2 regions of the Cupriavidus metallidurans CH34 genome follow, and region 2 is predicted to be linked to the other one. Evidence: predicted binding sites of a transcription regulator. Region 2 holds the regulator's gene; the other holds the start of a gene.
The links. Region 2 encodes FliA, which starts transcription of late flagellar genes. Its sites were predicted from a motif close to CTAAAGTTTNNNNNNNNNNNGCCGNTA; they were not measured.
Positions count from the first base shown of each region.

Region 1: the regulator FliA is predicted to act here: its motif matches at 3,365-3,391, upstream of RMET_RS04395 (DUF342 domain-containing protein).

Region 1 covers NC_007973.1:949,437-959,674, forward strand. Annotated here, with positions in the region: gene RMET_RS32035 (hypothetical protein) at 1-218, shown strand, start outside; gene RMET_RS04380 (NAD(P)/FAD-dependent oxidoreductase) at 202-1,821, shown strand; gene RMET_RS04385 (DUF1415 domain-containing protein) at 1,818-2,411, shown strand; gene RMET_RS04390 (class I SAM-dependent methyltransferase) at 2,460-3,290, opposite strand; gene RMET_RS04395 (DUF342 domain-containing protein) at 3,507-5,132, shown strand; gene RMET_RS04400 (response regulator) at 5,371-5,784, shown strand; tRNA gene RMET_RS04405 (tRNA-Thr) at 6,251-6,326, opposite strand; gene RMET_RS04410 (class 1 fructose-bisphosphatase) at 6,677-7,693, opposite strand; gene pepN (aminopeptidase N) at 7,760-10,238, opposite strand, start outside.
Region 2 covers NC_007974.2:237,753-247,990, reverse strand. Annotated here, with positions in the region: gene RMET_RS19255 (4-oxalomesaconate tautomerase) at 1-389, shown strand, start outside; gene RMET_RS19250 (amidohydrolase family protein) at 386-1,411, shown strand; gene RMET_RS19245 (porin) at 1,490-2,581, shown strand; gene RMET_RS19240 (flagellar protein FlhE) at 2,767-3,213, opposite strand; gene RMET_RS19235 (RNA polymerase sigma factor FliA) at 3,213-3,929, opposite strand; gene RMET_RS19230 (MinD/ParA family ATP-binding protein) at 4,037-4,852, opposite strand; gene flhF (flagellar biosynthesis protein FlhF) at 4,865-7,342, opposite strand; gene flhA (flagellar biosynthesis protein FlhA) at 7,352-9,439, opposite strand; gene flhB (flagellar biosynthesis protein FlhB) at 9,436-10,238, opposite strand, start outside.

The DNA.
Region 1 (10,238 bases), on a different replicon from region 2:
TGCATTCCGGGGGCGTGCAAGTGATCCAAGTCACAGGTTGGACCTGCTTGGCCGCGAAGGGGCCCGCGCACTGTCGAATCATGGTGCCGGCGCCGCGCCCAGGATGGTGGCGGCTGATAAAATCCCGCTTCGGCCGTTCTGGCTTCCTGCTGGGTAACTCCCGGCCACCAGACATCAAGGCCACAGAACCATCGGTACCCCATGCTACGTCTCAGTGAAGTCAAACTCCCGCTCGACCATACCGAAAGCGACCTGGATGCCGCCGTGCGCAGCCATCTCGCGCAGATCGGCGTCAAGGGCGACGGGCTCATCGGTTTTACCGTCTTTCGCCGCGCGCATGACGCGCGTAAGCGCGACGATATCAAGCTGACCTACATCATCGATATCGAGGTAAAGGACGAGGCCGCCGCCCTGAAGCGGATGGCTCGCAAACCGAACTGGAGCGTGACGCCGGACATGGCCTACCACTTCGTTGCCCGCGCACCCGAGGGCGGGCCGAAGTCGCGACCGGTGGTGATTGGCCTGGGCCCATGCGGCCTGCTTGCCGGCCTGATCCTGGCGCAGATGGGCTTCCGCCCGATCATTCTCGAGCGCGGCAAGGAAGTACGCGAGCGAACCAAGGACACGTTCGGACTCTGGCGCAAGAGCGTGCTGAACCCCGAGTCGAACGTGCAGTTCGGCGAAGGCGGCGCGGGCACGTTCTCCGACGGCAAGCTCTACAGCCAGATCAAGGATCCGAAGCACTACGGCCGCAAGGTGCTCAACGAGTTCGTGCGTGCCGGCGCGCCGGAGGACATCCTGTACAAGGCGCGGCCGCACATCGGCACGTTCCGGCTGGTGAGCATGGTCGAGAAGATGCGCGCGGAGATGCTGTCGCTGGGCGCGGAGATCCGCTTCGAGACGCGCGTGGACGATGTCGATATTGACAACGGCCAGGTGCGCGGGCTGAAACTGTCCACTGGCGACTATCTGCCTTGTGACCACGTCATCCTGGCTGTGGGCCACAGCGCGCGCGACACGTTCGAGATGCTGCATGAGCGTGGCGTCTTCATGGAGGCCAAGCCGTTCTCGCTGGGCTTCCGCATCGAGCATCCGCAAGGCTTGATCAACCGCAGCCGCTTCGGCAAGTTCGCCGGTAACAAGCTGCTGGGCGCTGCCGACTACAAGGTGGTTCACCACGCCAGCAATGGCCGCGCGGTGTACAGCTTCTGCATGTGCCCGGGCGGCACCGTGGTGGCCGCCGCGTCCGAGCCGGGCCGGCTCGTGACCAACGGGATGAGCCAGTACTATCGCGCCGAGCGCAATGCCAATGCCGGTATCGTCGTAGGGATCACGCCCGACGAGGACTTCCCGGGTGGCCCGCTGGCCGGGATCGCATTCCAGCGCAAGTGGGAAGAGCGCGCGTTCGCGCTGGGCGGCAGCGACTATCGCGCGCCGGGGCAACTGGTTGGCGACTTCATCGCCGGGCGTGCCTCGACGGCGCTCGGCTCGGTGGAGCCGTCGTACAAACCGGGTGTGACCCCGACCGACCTGAGCACGGCGCTGCCAGACTATGTCATCGACGCGATCCGCGAGGCGCTGCCCGAGATCGACAAGAAGATCGCAGGGTTTGCGATGCACGATGCGGTGCTGACCGGCGTGGAGACGCGCACGTCTTCTCCGCTGCGGATTCGCCGTGATCGGGAGAACTATCAGAGCATCAACGTGAAGGGGCTCTATCCCGCCGGCGAAGGTGCCGGTTATGCCGGGGGAATCTACTCGGCGGCGATCGACGGCATCGAAGTCGCCGAGGCCGTGGCTTTGAGCATCGCGAACGCATGAGCGTGAACACGACCGATCAGGCCAGGCCGGCGAATCCTGCCGATAACGATGGCATCATCGAGAACGTGCGCCACTGGTTGGCGCGCGCGGTGATCGGCCTGAACCTCTGCCCGTTTGCCAAGAGCGTGTACGTCAAGGATCAGGTCCGCTACGTGATCAGCGACGCGACGCGCGACGAGGACGTGCTGGACGATCTCGAGCGCGAGCTACGCCTGCTGGAAACGTCCGATCCGGAACAGATCGACACGATTCTGCTGATCATGCCGCACGCGTTGGGCGACTTCCTGGCCTACAACGACTTCCTGTATTTCGCCGATCGCCTGCTGCGTAGCCTGAAGCTCGAGGGTACGTTGCAGATTGCGAGTTTCCATCCGCACTACCAGTTCGAAGGCACCGAGCCCGACGACATCGAGAACTTCACGAATCGCGCGCCATATCCGATCCTGCATCTGCTCCGTGAAGACAGCATCGCGCGTGCTGCCGAAGCGTTCCCGGAGGCGGAGGACATCTACGAGCGCAATATGGAAACGATGCGCCGGCTCGGCCATGCAGGCTGGCTCGAATGGATGGCTGGCAAAAGCGATCTCTGACTTGATCTCGGGCGCGGTCTCCGATGCGTCCTCCGGCCGTGGTCCGGATCAGGGCGTGGTGAAGAATCGCTCGTTCAGTTCTTCCAGGCCGAGCGATTCCAGCACATTGTGCAAGCGCTCCGCGGGACGGCGGCGCGGCAAATCCTTGTACTGGGCGATGATCAGTTCGTTCTTCATCGAGTGTTCCCAGCCCACCAGCTCCGTCACGCTGACCTGGTAGCCGTGCGCTTCAAGCTGCAGGCAGCGCAGCACGTTGGTGACCTGGCTGCCGAACTCTCGCGTGTGCAGTGGGTGGCGCCAGATTTCCGTCAGCGGATTGCCGGCCAGCAACTTGCCTTTGTGCTTGCGCAGCACGCTCGCGACCTCGGCCTGGCAGCAGGGCACCAGCACGATGTGCCGCGCCTGCTTGGCCAGCGCGAAGTGGATCGCATCGTCAGTGGCCGTATTGCACGCGTGCAGGGCCGTCACGACGTCGATGGTCTGCGGCAATGCGGGCGACGTGATCGAATCGGCCACGGAGAGGTTCAGGAACGACATCCCACCGAAGCCCAGGCGGCTGGCCAGCGCCTTCGAGCTGGTCACCAGTTCTTCGCGGGTCTCGATGCCGTAGATGTGTGAGCTGTCCTTCAGGTCCTTGAAAAAGAGATCGAAGAGGATGAACCCGAGATACGACTTGCCCGCGCCGTGGTCCACCAACGAGACCGTGCCTTTTTCGTCCTTTACCTCGCGCAGCAGTGGCTCGATGAACTGGTACAGGTGATAGACCTGCTTGAGCTTGCGGCGGCTGTCCTGATTCATCTTGCCGTCACGCGTCAGGATGTGGAGTTCCTTGAGCAGTTCGATTGACTGGCCGGGACGGACTTCGTAGGTGCTGGACATCGGGGTGGTGCCTTGGGGCGGGGACATCGGAGGGCGCTAGTTTACCGAAATTGCGCACCCCCTACTTTTGTGGGCTCAAGTTCACACCGCCGGCGCCGTTGAACATGGATCGACGACAAGCACAGTTGGCGACGGATTCGGTGGGTCTTTGCGGAAAGTCCCCGGGCGATGGGCCCAGGCCGGCTGTTGCGACATGCAGCATAGAGGCGGGGACACATGACAGCCGACGCGGGGTTGCGCCTGGAACTCAGCCAGCCTGGGAGCCAGGTCAGGGCTTGCTTTACACCGGACGCGGGCCACTTGCCGCCCGATCGCGCCAGTCTGGACGCTTCCCTGGAAGCTTGCCTGGCCGAGCACGGCTGGCAGGGCGCGCGGCTGGACGCCGCTGCCGTGAGGGGCTTCCTGACGCAATGCCAACTGACCGATCGCGAGATTGACGCAGTGATCGGCAGCGTTCTGGATGGCGAATTCGAACTCGAAATCACGGCCGACAAGCTGCGGCTGTTGCTGACGCTGGTGAGCCCGGAAGGCGGCCGGCCAATCACGGCCGAAGAGATTGCCGCCGCCGCGGCTTCGATGGGGGTGGTGGCCTTGCTCGACAGCGCGGCGATCGGCGTTGCGCTGGAGGCCGGTAGCTGCGAGGGGCGCGAGATTGCGCGCGGCGTGGCGCCCCTGCAGGGCGAGACAGCACGCTTCGAGAGCCTCGTCCAGCCCCGCAGGCCTGTCCTGGCGGAGAACGAGGACGAGCGTGTCGACCTGCGCGATCTCGGTAGTCTCCTGCTCGTCAACCCGGGTACCGCGCTGATGCGCCGCACGCCGGCCAGATCGGGCAAGGACGGCATGGATGTGCTTGGCAAGCCGATTCCGGCCGACCCTGTGGTGGATACGCCCTACGCGTCCGATCTGACCGGCGTGGCAACCGATCCGAATGATCCACTGCTGTTGATCGCCGTGATCGCAGGCTCGCCCCGGGTGTTGCCACATGGTGTGATCGTCAGTCCGGTGGTCGACGTCGATGCCGTCGACCTGCATTCCGGCAACGTCAATTTCGATGGCTCGCTCCGCGTGTCGGGCGATATCCGCACCGGCATGTCGGTACGTGTCACCGGTGATGTGGTTGTGCAGGGGACGATCGAAGCCGCCAGCGTGCAGGCCGGCGGCGATGTGATCGTCAAGGGCGGCATCATCGGCAAGGCAGAAACCGCGAGCGGTGGCGCCCCGAGTGAGATTGCCAGCGTGCGCAGCAAGGGCTCCGTTCATGCGCGCTTCATCCAGAATGCGATCGTCGAGGCGGTGGCCGAGGTAATCGTGGAGAGCGGGATTCGGCAGAGCGACGTCTCCGCGGGCGAACGGGTGGTGGTTGGCGCGCCGACCGCGCCAGGCAGCATCAGCGGCGGGCGTACGCGGGCGATGCAGAGTGTCAGCACTGGGACCCTGGGCGCGCCGGCGGGTACCGCCACGACGGTGCAGGTCGGACTCAACCCGCTTGCCGACGAGCAGAAGGCGGAGCTGGAAGTCCGGCGCGGCAAGATCGTCGAGGAGCAGTGCAAACTCCAGCAACTTGTGGCGTTCTTTGCCAAGCACCCCGAACGCGCCACGGGGGACATTCGCGAGAAGGCGCGTGCCACGATGTACAGGATCAATCGCGACCTGTTCGAACTCGACGCGGAGATCGCCCACCTGGCCGAGCAGATGAAGCCGTCCGAGCAGGCGGAGATCGCGGTGGGCCGGCATATCCACGGCGGCGTGACGCTGCAGGTCGGCCACAAGGCGCTCAAAGTCATGGAAGACAAGCCGGGCGGCCAGATACGCGTGGTGGACGACCGCATCGCCGTGAACTGACGCGGGTGGCGCACCTCCCGTTCTTGTTTCCAAACGGACGCAGCGCGTTACGGGGAACGTGACACGTTACGCGAGTCGTAACGTCGCCGACCTTGGCCGCTCTGGCGTGATCGCCCGCCATCCCGCCTCCGGTAACGCATTGCCGCCACGCCGTACTGTCGTCCGGTGCGCACCACCGCTGGCACGACGTTTGCGCCATGTGTCTCCGCAGACAAACAGCGGAGCACAGGAGCACACCATGGGCGCGATCGTGATTGAGAGCCATCCACTGACCAGGCTGGGTATGCAACGCCTGCTTGAACGTATGCCAGGCATCGGCCCGGTGGAGAGTATTGATCCTGAGGGGATCCTGCTGTTCGCGCATAGTCTGGAAGACGTGCTGGTCATCTACGGCATGACAGTGGACGCCTTCGACAACTGGTATCTGCTGCGGCGCCTGCACCAGGCACTGCCTAATGCGCGCATCCTGCTGCTGTCGGACAACATATGGATGCATGTGCCGTCGTCGCTGCGCGCGTGTGGTGTGCAGGAGCATCTGCCGAAGTCGGCCTCGATCGAACGGATGGAAGCGGTGCTCATGCGTATGCTCGGAGACCCCGATGTCGCGGTCAATGCTCTGATGGATGACTCCATGTTCGGATCGCATCGATAGTCGGCAGGCTTGCGGACTGTCTTCGGGCAGCTAGTGCGCGGCCGTTGGGATGAGACGAATCGCATTCTGCAGGTCCCCCCGGCTTTTCACCGTTTCCCCCGCCTAGAATTTCCGTCATCCAATGTTGGATGGTCACTGGCAGGGAGGGAATGATGATGGAAATGGCTCTGGACGATCGGACCACGCGATGCGAGGTGGAGCTTGGTCCGATGTTGGCAATGACGCCTGTCGTGTCGTTGAGCGGCGATGGGGGGGCGGCCTATCGCTCGTCGATCATCTGGGGGTGACGCGATTCCTGTTGCGCGCAGGTCGTTCCAGTCAGGCTGGGGAAGTTCAGAGCAGATCGAGGCGGGACAAGCGGGGGATGTGGCAGCTGCGGATTATGTGGGCGTCGTCGTGCCCAAGTTATCTGTCGACTGCAAAGCAAAAAGGGCAACCCGTGAGGGTTGCCCTTTCTACTTTCAAGTGGTGCCGGAGATAGGAGTCGAACCTACGACCTTCGCATTACGAATGCGCTGCTCTACCAACTGAGCTACACCGGCGAAACCTTAAACTTGCGAAACCTGTTCTACCGCTTGGTCTCGATTTGCGCTGTTGCTTGCGAATCGATCGAATCGGATAGAGCCCGCAATAATATCAGCGACTTTTTATTTTGTGAAGCCCCCGGTGCGACTTTTTTCAACGTTCCGCCGTGGCAGTCCCTGTTCGGTGGGTGTTGCCAGCCGCGGCCGTGGGCGACCGATGGCAATCATCGCACGAGTGGCGCTCTCGTCGCGGGTGAAAAAACGGGCAAAGCCTGCCGCTTTTTTACGGATTGCCGTGCGGCTGTTGGCTTCAGCAAAGCAGACAGGGCGCCGAGGCGCCCTGTGCTTGTCGAAACCGGATCTACCCGTTACGCCTTGGCGGCGTCTTCCTGGTGATACCGCGTGACGCGCTCGACTTCATTCTTCGAACCGAGGATGACCGATACGCGCTGGTGGAGCTTGGTCGGCTCCACGTCCAGAATGCGCTGCTGGCCATTGGTAGCCGCGCCGCCCGCCTGCTCGACCAGGAACGCCATCGGATTGGCTTCATACATCAGGCGCAGCTTGCCCGGTTTCTCGGGCTCGCGCTTGTCCCACGGATACATGAAGACGCCGCCGCGTGTCAGGATGCGGTGCACGTCGGCCACCATCGAGGCGATCCAGCGCATGTTGAAGTTCTTGCCGCGCGGACCTTCGTCGCCGGCCAGGCACTCGTCGATGTAGCGGCGCACGGGCGGAGCCCAGTGGCGCATGTTGGACATGTTGATCGCGAATTCCTTGGTGTCTTCCGGGATCATCACATCGGACTGGGTTAGCACGAAGCTGCCTGCCTCGCGGTCCAGCGTGAACATGTGCACGCCATTGCCGACGGTCAGCACCAGCGTGGTCTGCGGGCCATACACGGCATAGCCGGCTGCCACCTGCTGGGTGCCCGGCTGCATGAAGTCATGCTCGGTCACGGTCTGACCGGGCTTGTGCATGTGCAGGACCGAGAAGATCGTGCCGATCGACACGTTCACGTCGATGTTCGACGAGCCGTCGAGCGGATCGAACAGCAGCAGGTATTCGCCCTTCGGGTAGCGGTTCGGGATCTCGTAGAACGAGTCCATTTCCTCGGACGCCATGGCAGCCAGATGGCCACCCCATTCATTGGCGTCGAGCAGCACCTCATTGGCGATCACATCGAGCTTCTGCTGCGTTTCGCCCTGAACGTTGCCGGTGCCGGCCGAGCCGAGCACACCCGCGAGGGCGCCCTTGCTGACGGCGTTGGAAATGGCCTTGCAGGCGCGCGCGACCACTTCGATCAGCAGCCGGAGTTCCGGCTCGATCGTGTTGTGCTTGCGCTGCTCCTCGACCAGATAGCGGGTGAGGCTGATGCGTGTCATGGTGGGGTTCTCCTTGGATGGCCGCAATTCTACATGTGTGCCGCTGCGGACATGCCACTTTCCGGGTCAGGCCGACAGGGCCTTGCTGACGATCTCGCGCACATCGCGCGACAGCGTCGACGAGGCGGCCACGCGTTCCAGCGCCGCGCGCATCCGTTCGCGCAGCGGCATCTCGTACTTCTGCCAGCGGTCCATGACGCGTGCCAGGCGCGCGGCCACCTGCGGGTTGATCGCATCCAGCGCCAGTACCTGGTCGGCCCAGAATGCGTAGCCCGAGCCGTCCTCGGCGTGGAACTGCGCTGGGTTGCCCGAGCAGAAGCTGAAGATCAGCGAACGGGCGCGATTCGGGTTGCGCAGATTGAAGGCCGGATGCTGCATCAGCGCGCGCACGGTATCAATGGTGCGCTTGCCCGCGTGCGGGCCAACTTCGCCGCGCTGCATTCCCTGCAGCGAGAACCACTTGTCGATGACCAGCGCGTCGTCCTCGAAGCGCTCGTAGAAATCGGCCAGCGCGTGTTCGCGGCCCGGTGCGAAGCTGTTGACCAGCGCAGACAGCGCGGCGAAGCGGTCTGTCATGTTGTCGCTCTGCTGGTAGTGGCGGTCCGCAAGTGCCTGCATGTCGGCGTCTCCGCTGTCGGCCAGATAGCCGAGCGCGAGATTGCGCAGCGCGCGACGGGCCATCGAGTCGGCATCGGGGCTGTATTCGCCCGGTGTCGCGTTGGCCTCGTATGCGGCCAGCCATTCGGCCTTGAGCGTGCGCGCCAGGCCTTCGCGCAGGAACAGACGTGCGCGGTGAATCGCCGTCGGGTCGGCCACGCCCATGCGTTCGGCCAGATAGGCCTCCGCGGGGAGCATCAGTGCCTGTTCGCGGAAGGCGGGATTCAGCGCGCCATCGGTGAGCACGCTGCGGAACGCCGACACCAGCGCCGGGTCGAGCTTCAGTTCACGATTGGCCTGGACGTCGGCCACCAGATGCAGTAGCGCGCGCGTGGCCAGGCGTTGGCCGGCTTCCCAGCGGTTGAATGCGTCGGTGTCGTGCGAGAGAAGAAATGTCAGTTCCGCATCGCTGTATTCGTAATCGACAACGACTGGTGCCGAGAAATTACGCAGCAGCGAGGGCAATGGCGCCTTGCCACCGCGAGGCAGGTTGATGAAGCGGAAGGTCTGCTCGGCCTGCGTGAAATCGAGCACGCGCGTGCTCGCGCCTGCCTTGGGTTCCCCTTCGCGTTGCAGCGGCAGGTCATTGCCTTCCGCGTCGATCAGGCCGAGCGCGAACGGGATGTGGAACGGTTGCTTGTCCGGCATGCCAGCGCGCGTTTCGATGCCGACCTTCGGGCAGCGCTGCGACAACGTCAGCGTCAGCGTGCCGGAGGCGCCGTCCCACGCGGTCTTGACCGTGACCACGGGCGTGCCAGCCTGGCTGTACCAGAGGCCGAACTGCTTCAGGTCGCGGCCGTTCGCGTCAGCCATCGCCGCGCGGAAGTCGTCGCATGTCACCGCCTGGCCGTCATGACGCTGGAAGTACAGGTCCATCCCCTTGCGGAAGCCGTCACGGCCAAGCAGAGTCTGGTACATCCGCACGACTTCGGCGCCTTTCTCGTAGACCGTGACCGTGTAGAAGTTGTTGATTTCCTCGTAGCTGTCCGGGCGCACCGGGTGGGCCATCGGACCCGCATCCTCGGGGAACTGCACCTGGCGCAGCACGCGCACATCCTCGATGCGCTTGACCGCGCGGCCCGATTCCGAGCCCATCATGTCGGCCGAGAATTCCTGGTCGCGGAACACGGTCAGGCCTTCCTTGAGCGACAACTGGAACCAGTCGCGGCAGGTCACGCGGTTGCCGGTCCAGTTATGGAAGTACTCGTGGGCCACCACCGATTCGATATTGGCGAAGTCGACATCCGTCGCGGTCTGGGCGTTGGCCAGCACATACTTGGTGTTGAAGATGTTCAGGCCCTTGTTTTCCATCGCCCCCATGTTGAAGTCGCCCACGGCGACGATCATGAAACGGTCGAGGTCAAGTTCCAGGCCGAAGCGCTGCTCGTCCCAGCGGATCGCGTGAACCAGCGAGTCCATCGCGTGACGCGTCTTGTCCAGGTCCTGCGGCTCGACCCAGACTTGCAGCAGCTTTTGCTTGCCCGATGCCGAAACGATGGTTTGCTCGATGCGCTCGAGCTTGCCGGCCACGAGCGCGAACAGGTATGACGGCTTGCGGAACGGGTCTTCCCAGACGGCTTCGTGTTTGCCATCCGGCAGATCGCGTTGCGAGAGCAGGTTGCCGTTCGAAAGCAGTACCGGGCTTGCGGCGCGATCGGCGCGCAGCGTAACGCGGTAGGTCGTCATCACATCCGGGCGATCCAGGAAATACGTGATGCGGCGAAAGCCCTCGGCTTCGCACTGGGTGAAGAAGTTGCCGTTGGAGACGTACAGGCCGGACAGCGTGGTATTGGCGGCGGGATTGCAGGCCGTGGTGATTTCCAGCGTGCCAGTTCCCGGCAGGCCAGTCAGGGTCAGCGAGTCGCCGTCCTGCTTGACGCCGGAGAAC
Region 2 (10,238 bases):
AACTCATGGGGCTTGGCGACGTCTCCGACAAGAGCTATCCGAAGATGTGCCTGCTGGCCCGGCCACGCCAGGGCGGCAGCATCGCCACGCGTTGCTTCATCCCGCGCGTCTGCCACGATGCGATCGGCGTGCTGGCCGCCATCACGGTGGGCACTGCCTGCGTGTTGCCAGGCACCGTGGCAAGCGACATCGCAGTCACCAGCGTCGGGCCGCTCCACGCCATCAGCGTCGAGCACCCGACCGGCGAGTTCACCGTTGAACTGGAAACCGATCCTGCCAAGCCGGGATCGATCGTACGTAGCGCGCTGATCCGCACCGCGCGTCCCATCATGCGCGGCGAGGTACTGGTGCCGACCAGCGCATGGCCTCTGTCTGACGAACTCCCATGATCATCGATTGCCACGGGCACTTCACCACCGCCCCCAAGGCCCTGGAAGACTGGCGCCAACGCCAGATCGCCAGCCTGAACATCCCTGCGCTCGCGCCTTCCGTCAGTGAACTGCGCATCAGTGATGACGAACTACGTGACGCCATCGCCAGCAATCAGCTTCGCCTGATGCGCGAGCGTGGGATGGACCTGACGATCTTCTCGCCGCGCGCGTCGTTCATGGCGCACCACATCGGCAGCTTCGAAACCAGCGCCACGTGGGCCGCCATCTGCAACACGCTCTGCCACCGTGTCAGCGAGCTGTTCCCCGACCAGTTCGTCGGCGCCGCCATGCTGCCGCAATCGCCGGGAATCGATACCAAGAGCTGCGTCAAGGAACTCGAACGTTGCGTGCTCGAGTACGGCTTTGTTGGCGTGAACCTGAATCCAGATCCGTCTGGCGGACACTGGACATCGCCACCGCTATCCGATCCGTACTGGTATCCGATCTACGAGAAGCTCGTCGAACTCGACGTGCCGGCCATGATTCACGTCAGCACGAGCTGCAACGCGTGCTTCCACACCACTGGCGCGCACTACCTGAACGCCGACACCACCGCATTCATGCAGGTGCTGACCAGCGACCTGTTTCGGCGCTTTCCGACGCTGAAGTTCGTGATTCCGCACGGTGGCGGCGCGGTGCCCTACCACTGGGGCCGGTTCCGTGGGTTGGCGCAGGAGATGAAGCTGCCGCCGCTTGGCGAACACCTGCTCAATAACGTCTTCTTCGATACATGCGTCTATCACCAGCCTGGCATCGACCTGCTGACGCGCGTGATACCGGTCAAGAACGTGCTGTTCGCCTCGGAGATGATCGGCGCGGTACGTGGCATCGACCCCGAGACCGGCCACTACTACGACGATACGCGGCGCTACATCGATCAGGCCGCGCTCTCTGACGAGGAACGTCACCAGATTTACGAAGGCAACGCGCGGCGCGTTTACAGCCGACTTGACGCGCGACTCAAGGCACGTGGCCACTAGGCACGCGGCCGCCAGGCAGCGCCATCGAAGCCAGGCATCAACGTTGTTCCAGAAAAATATCTAACGGAGGAGAAGAAGATGAAACTGCGCCACCTGGCGCTGGCGGCCGCGCTCGGCCTGCCCGCCATCGCCAACGCCCAATCCGTGACGCTCTACGGCGTCATCGACACCGGCATCGAGTACCTCAACCACGTCGGCACCGCCAGCAACTCCGTCGTCAAGATGGCCAACCTCAGCGGCACCGTACCCTCCCGCTGGGGCCTGCGCGGCACCGAGGACCTCGGCAGCGGCATGAAGGCTAACTTCGTGCTCGAATCCGGATTCGCCCCCGACAGCGGCGTCTCCAACCAGGGCGGTCGCCTCTTCGGCCGCCAGGCATGGGTCGGCCTCTCCGGCAACTGGGGCCAGGTCAGCCTCGGCCGCCAGTACACCATGCTGTTCTGGGCCACGCTCGACTCCGACATTCTCGGCCCTAACGCCTACGGTTCCAGCTCGCTCGACAACTACCTGCCCAACGCGCGGGCCGACAACGCCATCGCCTACAAGGGCAAATTCGGCGGCTTCACCATTGGCGCTACCTACAGCTTCGGGCGCGACACCGTCAACGCTGGTCCCAGCCCCTCCGGCACCAACTGCGGCGGCGAGAACCCCGCCGACAAGACCGCCTGCCGCGAATGGTCGGCCATGCTCGGGTATGAAACCAACTGGTGGGGCATCCTGGGCGCCTATGACTCGCAGCGCGGCGGGCCCGGCGCCTTCGGCGGCCTGACCTCGAGTTCGCTCAAGGATGATCGCGCCACTCTCGGTGGCTACATGCTCGTGGACCGCGCCAAGATCGGCGCCGGCTGGATCGGGCGTCGCAACGGCGCCATCGCCACGCCGCGCAGCGACATGTTCTACGCCGGTGTCGCCTACGACATCACTCCTGCGGTGACGCTCTCCGGCGAGGCGTTCTACCTCAAGTACCACAACAGCGCCGACAAGGCGTGGCTGGGCGCGTTACGTGCCAGCTACGCCTTCTCCAAGCGCACGTCCGTCTACACCACGCTTGGCTATATCGACAACGGCGGCAAGCTGGCGCTGTCCGTGGACAGCGCTTCCACCGGCGCATCGCCCGCGCCTGGCGGCTCGCAGTTCGGCGCCATGCTTGGCATGAAGCACGTCTTCTGACGGCACTTCATTCGTCGGCTTGAGACTGGGCTCCACCTGCCCGCTTCTGGTCATGACTGGCTGGGAGCGGGCTTTTTTTGCGACTGCAGTCCTGTGCCGAGCGGCCCGTAGTGCCAGTGACGTGCAGATAGGTGCAGATTGAACCCGTCCACGGGCCGTTTCATTGCCGCGCCGGGCCCGGCGCGCTATCGGTAGCTCACCGTCACCTCGTTACTGCGGCCTTGCAGGGTGGGAGACAGCCCCCCACGGCCAGCAACCCGGTAGGCAAACACGAACCCGCCGGTCGCATCGTCGCCCGCGAACGCATCGGTCTTCCCCTGCGCGCCAGACAGCAGCACGCAGCGTCGCGCGTTACACAGGTATGCTTCCAGATCGATAGGCGGGGTACTGGCGAAGCTGTAGCGCCAGCGTACCGATGTAACGATGCCACTTGCCTGAGGCATCGTGCCGGGGGGCAGCACCGGCGACGACATCGTGCGCTGGCCGCGACTGGCAATCAGCGGTCCCTGCGCGGAGCTGGTCCAGGCATAACGCGACCCACTGAGCTCGTAGGTGGCGCGCACGTATGTCTGCGCGTCGACCCATGTGGGGGCCAGACAAAGACACAACGCGAATGCCAGAAGATGACGCATCACAACATGCCGCGAAGCTGGTTGCGCAGCCGCGTAATGGCCTGGCTACGGATCTGGCAGACGCGCGATTCGGTCACTTCCAGCACGGCCCCGATCTCACGCAGGTTCAACTCCTGGTCGTAGCAAAGCGAGAGCACCAGCTTCTCGCGCTCGGGCAGCTTCTCGATGGCGCGGATCAGCGCGTCACGCATTCCCGATTCCATCAGCACCGTGAGCGGATTCGCTTCGTCGGTCACCCCAAGGTGCCGATCCAGGAAGTCTTCTTCCCCGGAACGTTCGAAGTCCTCATAGTGCAGCAACTGGCAGCCATGGACTTCGTTGAGCAGTTCCTGATACTCCTCCAGCCCCATTTCGAGTTCCTTCGCCACTTCGGAGTCGATGGGGCTCCGGCCGAGTTTCTGCTCGAGCTGGCGCTGCGTGCGTTCGATCTTGCGTGTGAACTGGCGCAGACTGCGCGATTGCCAATCGTTGGCGCGCACCTCGTCGAGCATAGCGCCGCGAATGCGCTGGCTCGCATAGGTCTCGAATCGCGCGCCATGGTTGTCCTCGTAGCGCTTGGCGGCGTCGAGCAGGCCGATCATGCCGGCCTGGATCAGGTCGTCGATCTGCACGCTGGCCGGCAGCTTCGCCGCCAGCTGCAACGCGATGCGTCGCACCAGCGGCGCGTGCGACTTGACCACGTCTGCCTGTTCGAGCTTTCCCTGAATCGTGTACATGGTGGAACTCTCGGTAAATGCTTTCTATCGGTGCCAGCGCCGCGCAAGCATGGCCGCGGCTGACTGTCTGGCTCGGTGTCCGGTCTTGTCGACTTCTTGTTCTGGCTTCATGCGGGAACGGCCACAGCCGCTCCCTGGGGCGTTGTATCGTGTCGCAACGGCCATGCGCCGATACCGCTGGCGATGTGGCGCAGCGCGCTGGTGGATGCCGCTGCGGGATATGCCTCCACCACGCAACGGCTAAGCTGGAATGCGCGGGCCACCAGCGGGTCGATCGGCAGGTATCCGGTCAGACCAGCCTCGACGCCGAGGTACTGGCTCGCGGTACGTGCAAGATTGCGCGCCAGCGCGGCAACGGTCGCTTCGGTGGCCGCCATATTGACGACCAGATGGAAGCGGCGGCATGCGTACTCGTGATGCAGACGCTTGATGCGCGCGTAGGCCGCGGTAATCGACGTTACCTCCGGGCGCATGACAATCACCACGTTGTGGGCGGTTGCCGCCAGAGGCGACAGCGCGCCGGTCGCATCCGTGCGCGCGTCGATCAGCACCGACCGCATGTCGGGAATCAGATCGGATAGCGCGCGGTCCATGTTCCCGGCATCGACTGGGATGTCACCTGCCGGCAGTACCGCGATGCCACTGGCGGGACGCGTGCCAATCGCGGCGGCCGCAGACACTCGGCTGGCCAGCACATCGGCGAGCGTTGCCACAGGCGCGGCGCCCGACAGACGCGTGGCACGCACGCCATGGCGATCCTCGTCGACGAGCAGCACGCGTTCGCCCTGCATGGCCAACGCATTGGCCAGACCCAGTGTCACCGTGGTGGCGCCCGCCCCCGCATCGGCGGCAACCACCGCGATGCGCCGGGTGACGCGCGGCGCCAGCAGACGGCGCAGGCTTTCTGCCTGATCGGAACCCATGACGTTCAAGGCTTATTCCCCCGCGACTGCCAACTGCGGCAGTCCGACTGTCGCCTGCATTGCCACGTCGGCAGTGATATCACCGACGAGCGCAGGCGAGGCGGCACGTCCGGGATAGTTCTCCAGCACATCCAGTAGCGCCAGCAGGCGACCCATGCCCTCGTTGAGCACGGAGCCTGGCACCGGCACATTCGCACGCGTCGCGGCACGGCCGGCCAGGCGTGACAGGAACGCCGGTGCGGTTGCGGTGGGGGTGTGCTGCAGGCGCAGCGTGGTCAGCCCGAGCTGGAGCGACACCAGGCTGGTCCCCTGACTGTCCGACGCATCGCCGTCCTGCGCGAAGTGTTCGGCGGCATGACGCAGCGTGCGGAACTGCTCGTCCGCGGCGTTCGCCCATTGCATCCAGCGAGCGACCTGCGCGGCGTCATCGGTCAGCGCCGCGTCGCACAGCACGTACTCGACCGCCAGCGTTTCGCCGGTATCACGATCCGCCATGCGGGAGACAACGAGGCACGCTTCGGTGCCGGTCTCGGCCGTGTTATCGCGAGCGCGTCCAACCGCACGAACCGTCCCTTCCGGAATCCGCACGGCACAGTGACCAACCCAGTGCACAGCGTCGCGGTCGCGCCAGGTCGTGTCGCCAATCGCATGAAACGTCAGCGTGTCGGCGATCGCATCGAGCTTGCTGGCCGCGCCACCAGTGATCACGCGCGCGGTTTTACGCGTACCCGCCACCCAGCGCTCACCGAGCTGATGCCAGCGCGCAATCACGGCGGCCGATGGCACCGAAGCATTCAGGTTGACGACGGTACGTGCCGCAGAAAGCGTGGCGCGCACGGTCTCGGCTTCGGCATCGGCGTCCGCTTCTGACATCGACTGCCGCGTACGGCCAACGGGCGCGGTGGTACCGGCCAGCGGCATCCCGTCCCGATCGGCAAGCCACAGGGTGCATTGCATCAACTGCGGCGCGCGACGACCTTGCACCGGCTGGGTGAAATTCTGCGATACGGCGAGCACATAGCGCTCGCAGGCCCGGCTGGCGTCGCGGCACATCGCCATGCGTGCCTGCTGGCCCATCTGGCGCAATCCCACGGCACCGGCGCCGCGCTGTTGCCAGAGCTGGCGCGCGACATCGAAGCCGTAGCCTGCGGCGTTCAACTCTTCCACGCACGTGCCTACGGCATTAGCGCTGTCAGTCAACGAACGCAGCATGTCATCGGCGCCATTGCGCTCGGCCGGGCGCGGCGTTGCAGCGTCCGCTGCAACGGCATGGCGGCGTGCCATGTCGGCGTCATTGAACAGCGAGCCACGACGCGGCGTCATGAACGCGCGTTCCACCAGTGTGCTGGCCTGCGCGAGTTCCAGATGTTCCGGCACGCGCTGGCCAGTGGAAGCATAGAAAACCGGCAGGCGATGGCGGATCACCACATCGAGCACCGAGCCCAGATGGGTCGCTTCATCGAGCTTGCTGATGATGCACCCGTCGATGCCACCAGCGTCGCCGGCTGCGTCGTGCCGATAGGCGTGCACGACTTCATTGAGCGTATCGCCATGCGCGGCGCCGTTGAGCAGCAGCACGCGCTGCATCGGCGCCTGCACGCCAGCCAGCATCGCGATTTGGTCGGACAAGCTGCGATCGCGCTGGCTCATGCCAACGGTGTCGATGATGACCAGATGCTTGTCCTTCATCGCCGATAGCGCGAAACGCAGGTCAGCGGCGTCTTTCACCGCATGCACCGGCACGCCCAGAATGTCGCCGTAGATGCGAAGCTGCTCGTGCGCGCCGATCCGGAAGCGGTCGGTCGTCAGCAAGGCCAGGCGATCGGCGCCGTGGCGCAGCACGTAGCGCGCGGCCAGCTTGGCCGTGGTGGTGGTCTTGCCCACGCCGGTCGGTCCGATCAGCGCCAGCACGCCGCCCTGATCGAACAGAGCGTCCTCGTTGGACAGCACAGGCACCTTCTTCGCGATTTCCTGCCGAATCCACGACATGGCGGCCGGACGATCGGTACCCACTGGCAGACGGGAGATCAACGTACGTGACAACTGGCCAGAGAAGCCCGCGTTCACCATCCACTCGAACAGCGACTCGCGCAGCGGATCGCCCACGGCCACATTGCCGGCGCCGCTGGACAGGCCAGCAAACTGGCGCTCGAGCATCGAACGCATCGACGCAAGCTCGCCACGCAGATCGCCAATGGCACCGTCGTCGGTCCGGGTAGCCTGCCCGTCGACGGCATTGGCCGCCGCGATGGCAATCGGGCCGATCTGCGCCGGGGCGGTCTCAAGAATCTGGGATGCGGCCGGCGTGGGCGACACATAAGGCTGCGCATTGGCGTTCACCGCGCCGAGATCGGTGTCGCGCATGGCGACGATCTCCACGCCACCATCGATGGTCCGGTTCGACAGCACCACGGCATCCGGGCCCATCGCCTCGCGCACCTTGCGCATCGCTTCACGGCCGTTGGCCGCCACAAACTTTGCCACGCTCATGTTCAGTCCTTACGCTGCGCCGCCGATCATGGCGGTGATGCGGATATTGCGGTTGTCCGGTACTTCGGCATGCGACAGCACTTTCAACTGCGGCAGGGTGCGGCGCAGGAAGCGCGCCATCAGCGGCCGCAGCGGCGACGGCACCAGCAGGACCGGATCGAGACCCAGTTGCTCCTGGCGCACCACCGCGCCCTGCGCCTGCTGCAGCACCGCATCGGCCAGGCCCGGCTCAATGCCGCCGCCATTGGCCAGCGCCTGCGACAGCACGCGCTCCAGGCCGGCGTCGAGGCCGATGACCTGCAGGTCGGCGTTGTTGGGGAAAAGCTGCTGCGTGATCGCGCGGCCCAGCGCCACGCGCACGAGCGTGGTCAACTCGGCCGGATCGCTGACCTTCGGCGCGTGTTCGGCGATGACATCGAGAATCGTGCGCATGTCGCGGATCGCCACACCTTCGTCCAGCAGGCTCTGCAGCACCTTCTGCAGGCCAGTCAGCGTGATCGTCTTCGGCACCAGGTCCTCGGTAAGCTTGGGCGATTCCTTGGCGATGCGGTCCAGCAGCGACTGCACTTCCTGGCGACCCAGCAGCTCGGATGCGTGCATCTGGATCAGGTGGTTCAGGTGGGTGGCCACCACGGTGCTGGCGTCGACCACGGTGTAGCCATACGCCTGCGCCTGCTCCTTGAGGGCGGCGTCGATCCACACGGCCGGCAGCCCAAAGGCCGGGTCGCGCGTGGCCGCGCCGGGCAGCGTGCCGGTGACCTGGCCCGGGTTGATCGCCATCCACTGGCCCGGGTTGGCTTCGCCACTGCCGACCTCTACGCCCTTGAGCGTGATGCGATAGGCGGTCGGCTTCAGTTCCAGGTTGTCGCGGATATGGACCACCGGAACCAGAAAGCCGATGTCCTGCGCGATCTTCTTGCGGATGCTCTTGATGCGGCCCAGCAACTCGCCGTTCTGGGCGCGATCCACCAGCGTGATCAGGCGATAGCCCACCTCCATGCCAAGCGGATCGACCATCGTGACGTCTTCCCACGACGCTTCGGCGGCCTCGGCCGGCGCGGCAGGCGCGCGCGCCTCGTTCGACTTCGTTTCTTCTGCCGTGGCCTCGCGGCGCATCATGTGCCGACCAAGCCAGATCAGCCCGGCAGCCAGCAGCAAGAACGCAAAATGCGGCATTCCCGGGATGATGCCCATCATGCCGATAATGGCGGCCGTGATGAACAACACGCGCGGATTCGAGAAGAGCTGGCCGGTCAGTTGCTGGCCGACGTCCTGCTCGTTCGACACCCGCGAGACGATGACACCGGCGGCCGTGGAGATCACCAGTGCCGGAATCTGCGCCACGAGGCCGTCGCCAATCGTCAGCAGCGTGTAGTTATGCACCGCCGTGCCAAAGTCCAGGTCGTGCTGCACCATGCCCACGACCATGCCGGCCACGACGTTGATGAACATGACCAGCAGGCCCGCGATGGCATCGCCACGCACGAACTTCGACGCACCATCCATCGCGCCGTAGAAATCGGACTCCTGCGCCACCTCGGCACGACGCTTGCGCGCGCCCTCTTCATTGATCAGGCCGGCGTTCAGGTCCGCGTCGATCGCCATCTGCTTGCCCGGCATCGCGTCCAGCATGAAGCGCGCGCCCACCTCGGCGATACGGCCCGCGCCCTTGGTGATCACCATGAAGTTGATCACCACGAGGATCGCGAACACCACGATACCGACCGCGAAGTTGCCGCCCACCAGGAAGTGGCCGAAGGCTTCGATCACCTTGCCGGCGGCGTCCGGGCCGGTATGCCCTTCCAGCAGCACCACGCGCGTGGAGGCAACGTTCAGCGACAGGCGCAGCAGCGTGGAGAACAGCAGGACCGCCGGGAACGCCGCGAAGTCGAGCGGACGCTGCGTGTACATGCCGACCAGCAGCACCATGATCGACAGCGCAATGTTGAACGTGAACAGCAGGTCCAGCACAAACGCGGGCAACGGCAGGATCATCATGCCGAGGATCATGATGATCAGCACCGGCCCCGCGAGCGCCTTCATCTGGGCACCAGAGCGCAGGCCCGGCATGTTGAGGATGTTCGTCAGTGCGTTCATGCGCGGCTTTCCGGTACGGCAAGTTCATCCGGCACCACCAGATCCGCGGGCCCATTGGGCTGTGGACCGTAGCTGTAGTGCCAGTTCTTCAGTTGATAGACCCAGGCCAGGACCTCGGCCACGGCGGTGTACAGACCGGCCGGGATCTCGTGACCCAGCTCGACGTGGCGATGCAGCGCACGTGCCAGCGGCGGCGCCGACAGCATCGGCACGCGGTGTTCCGCGGCCAGTTCGCGAATCCGCGCGGCCACTTCATCGGCGCCCTTTGCCACCACGCGAGGCGCGCCCATGCGGCCTTCCTCGTAGCGCAGCGCCACGGCGTAGTGCGTGGGGTTGGTCACCACCACGTCGGCCTTGGGCACTTCGGCCATCATGCGGCGGCGCGCAATGGCACGCTGCTGCTGGCGGATACGCGCCTTGATGTGCGGATCGCCATCGGTTTCCTTCATCTCCTGCTTGATCTCTTCCTTGGTCATGCGGAGCTTCTTGTGGAACGTATAGAGCTGCCAGGGCACGTCCAGCGCGGCCACCAGGATCAGCGATCCCGCCACCACACCGCTGACATACAGCACCAGTTCCATCATGTGCAGCAGTGCCTCCTGGATCGGCGCGTCCATCAGCGCGATCGCCTCCGGCAGCTTGCGCCAGATCATCCAGGCACCCACGCCCCCCACCAGCAACGACTTGGCGATGGCCTTGGCCAGTTCCACCAGCGAATGCGCCGAGAACAACCGGCCGAGGCCGGAGATCGGCGACATGCGCGAGAAATCGGGCGAAAACGACTTGGTCGAGAACATCC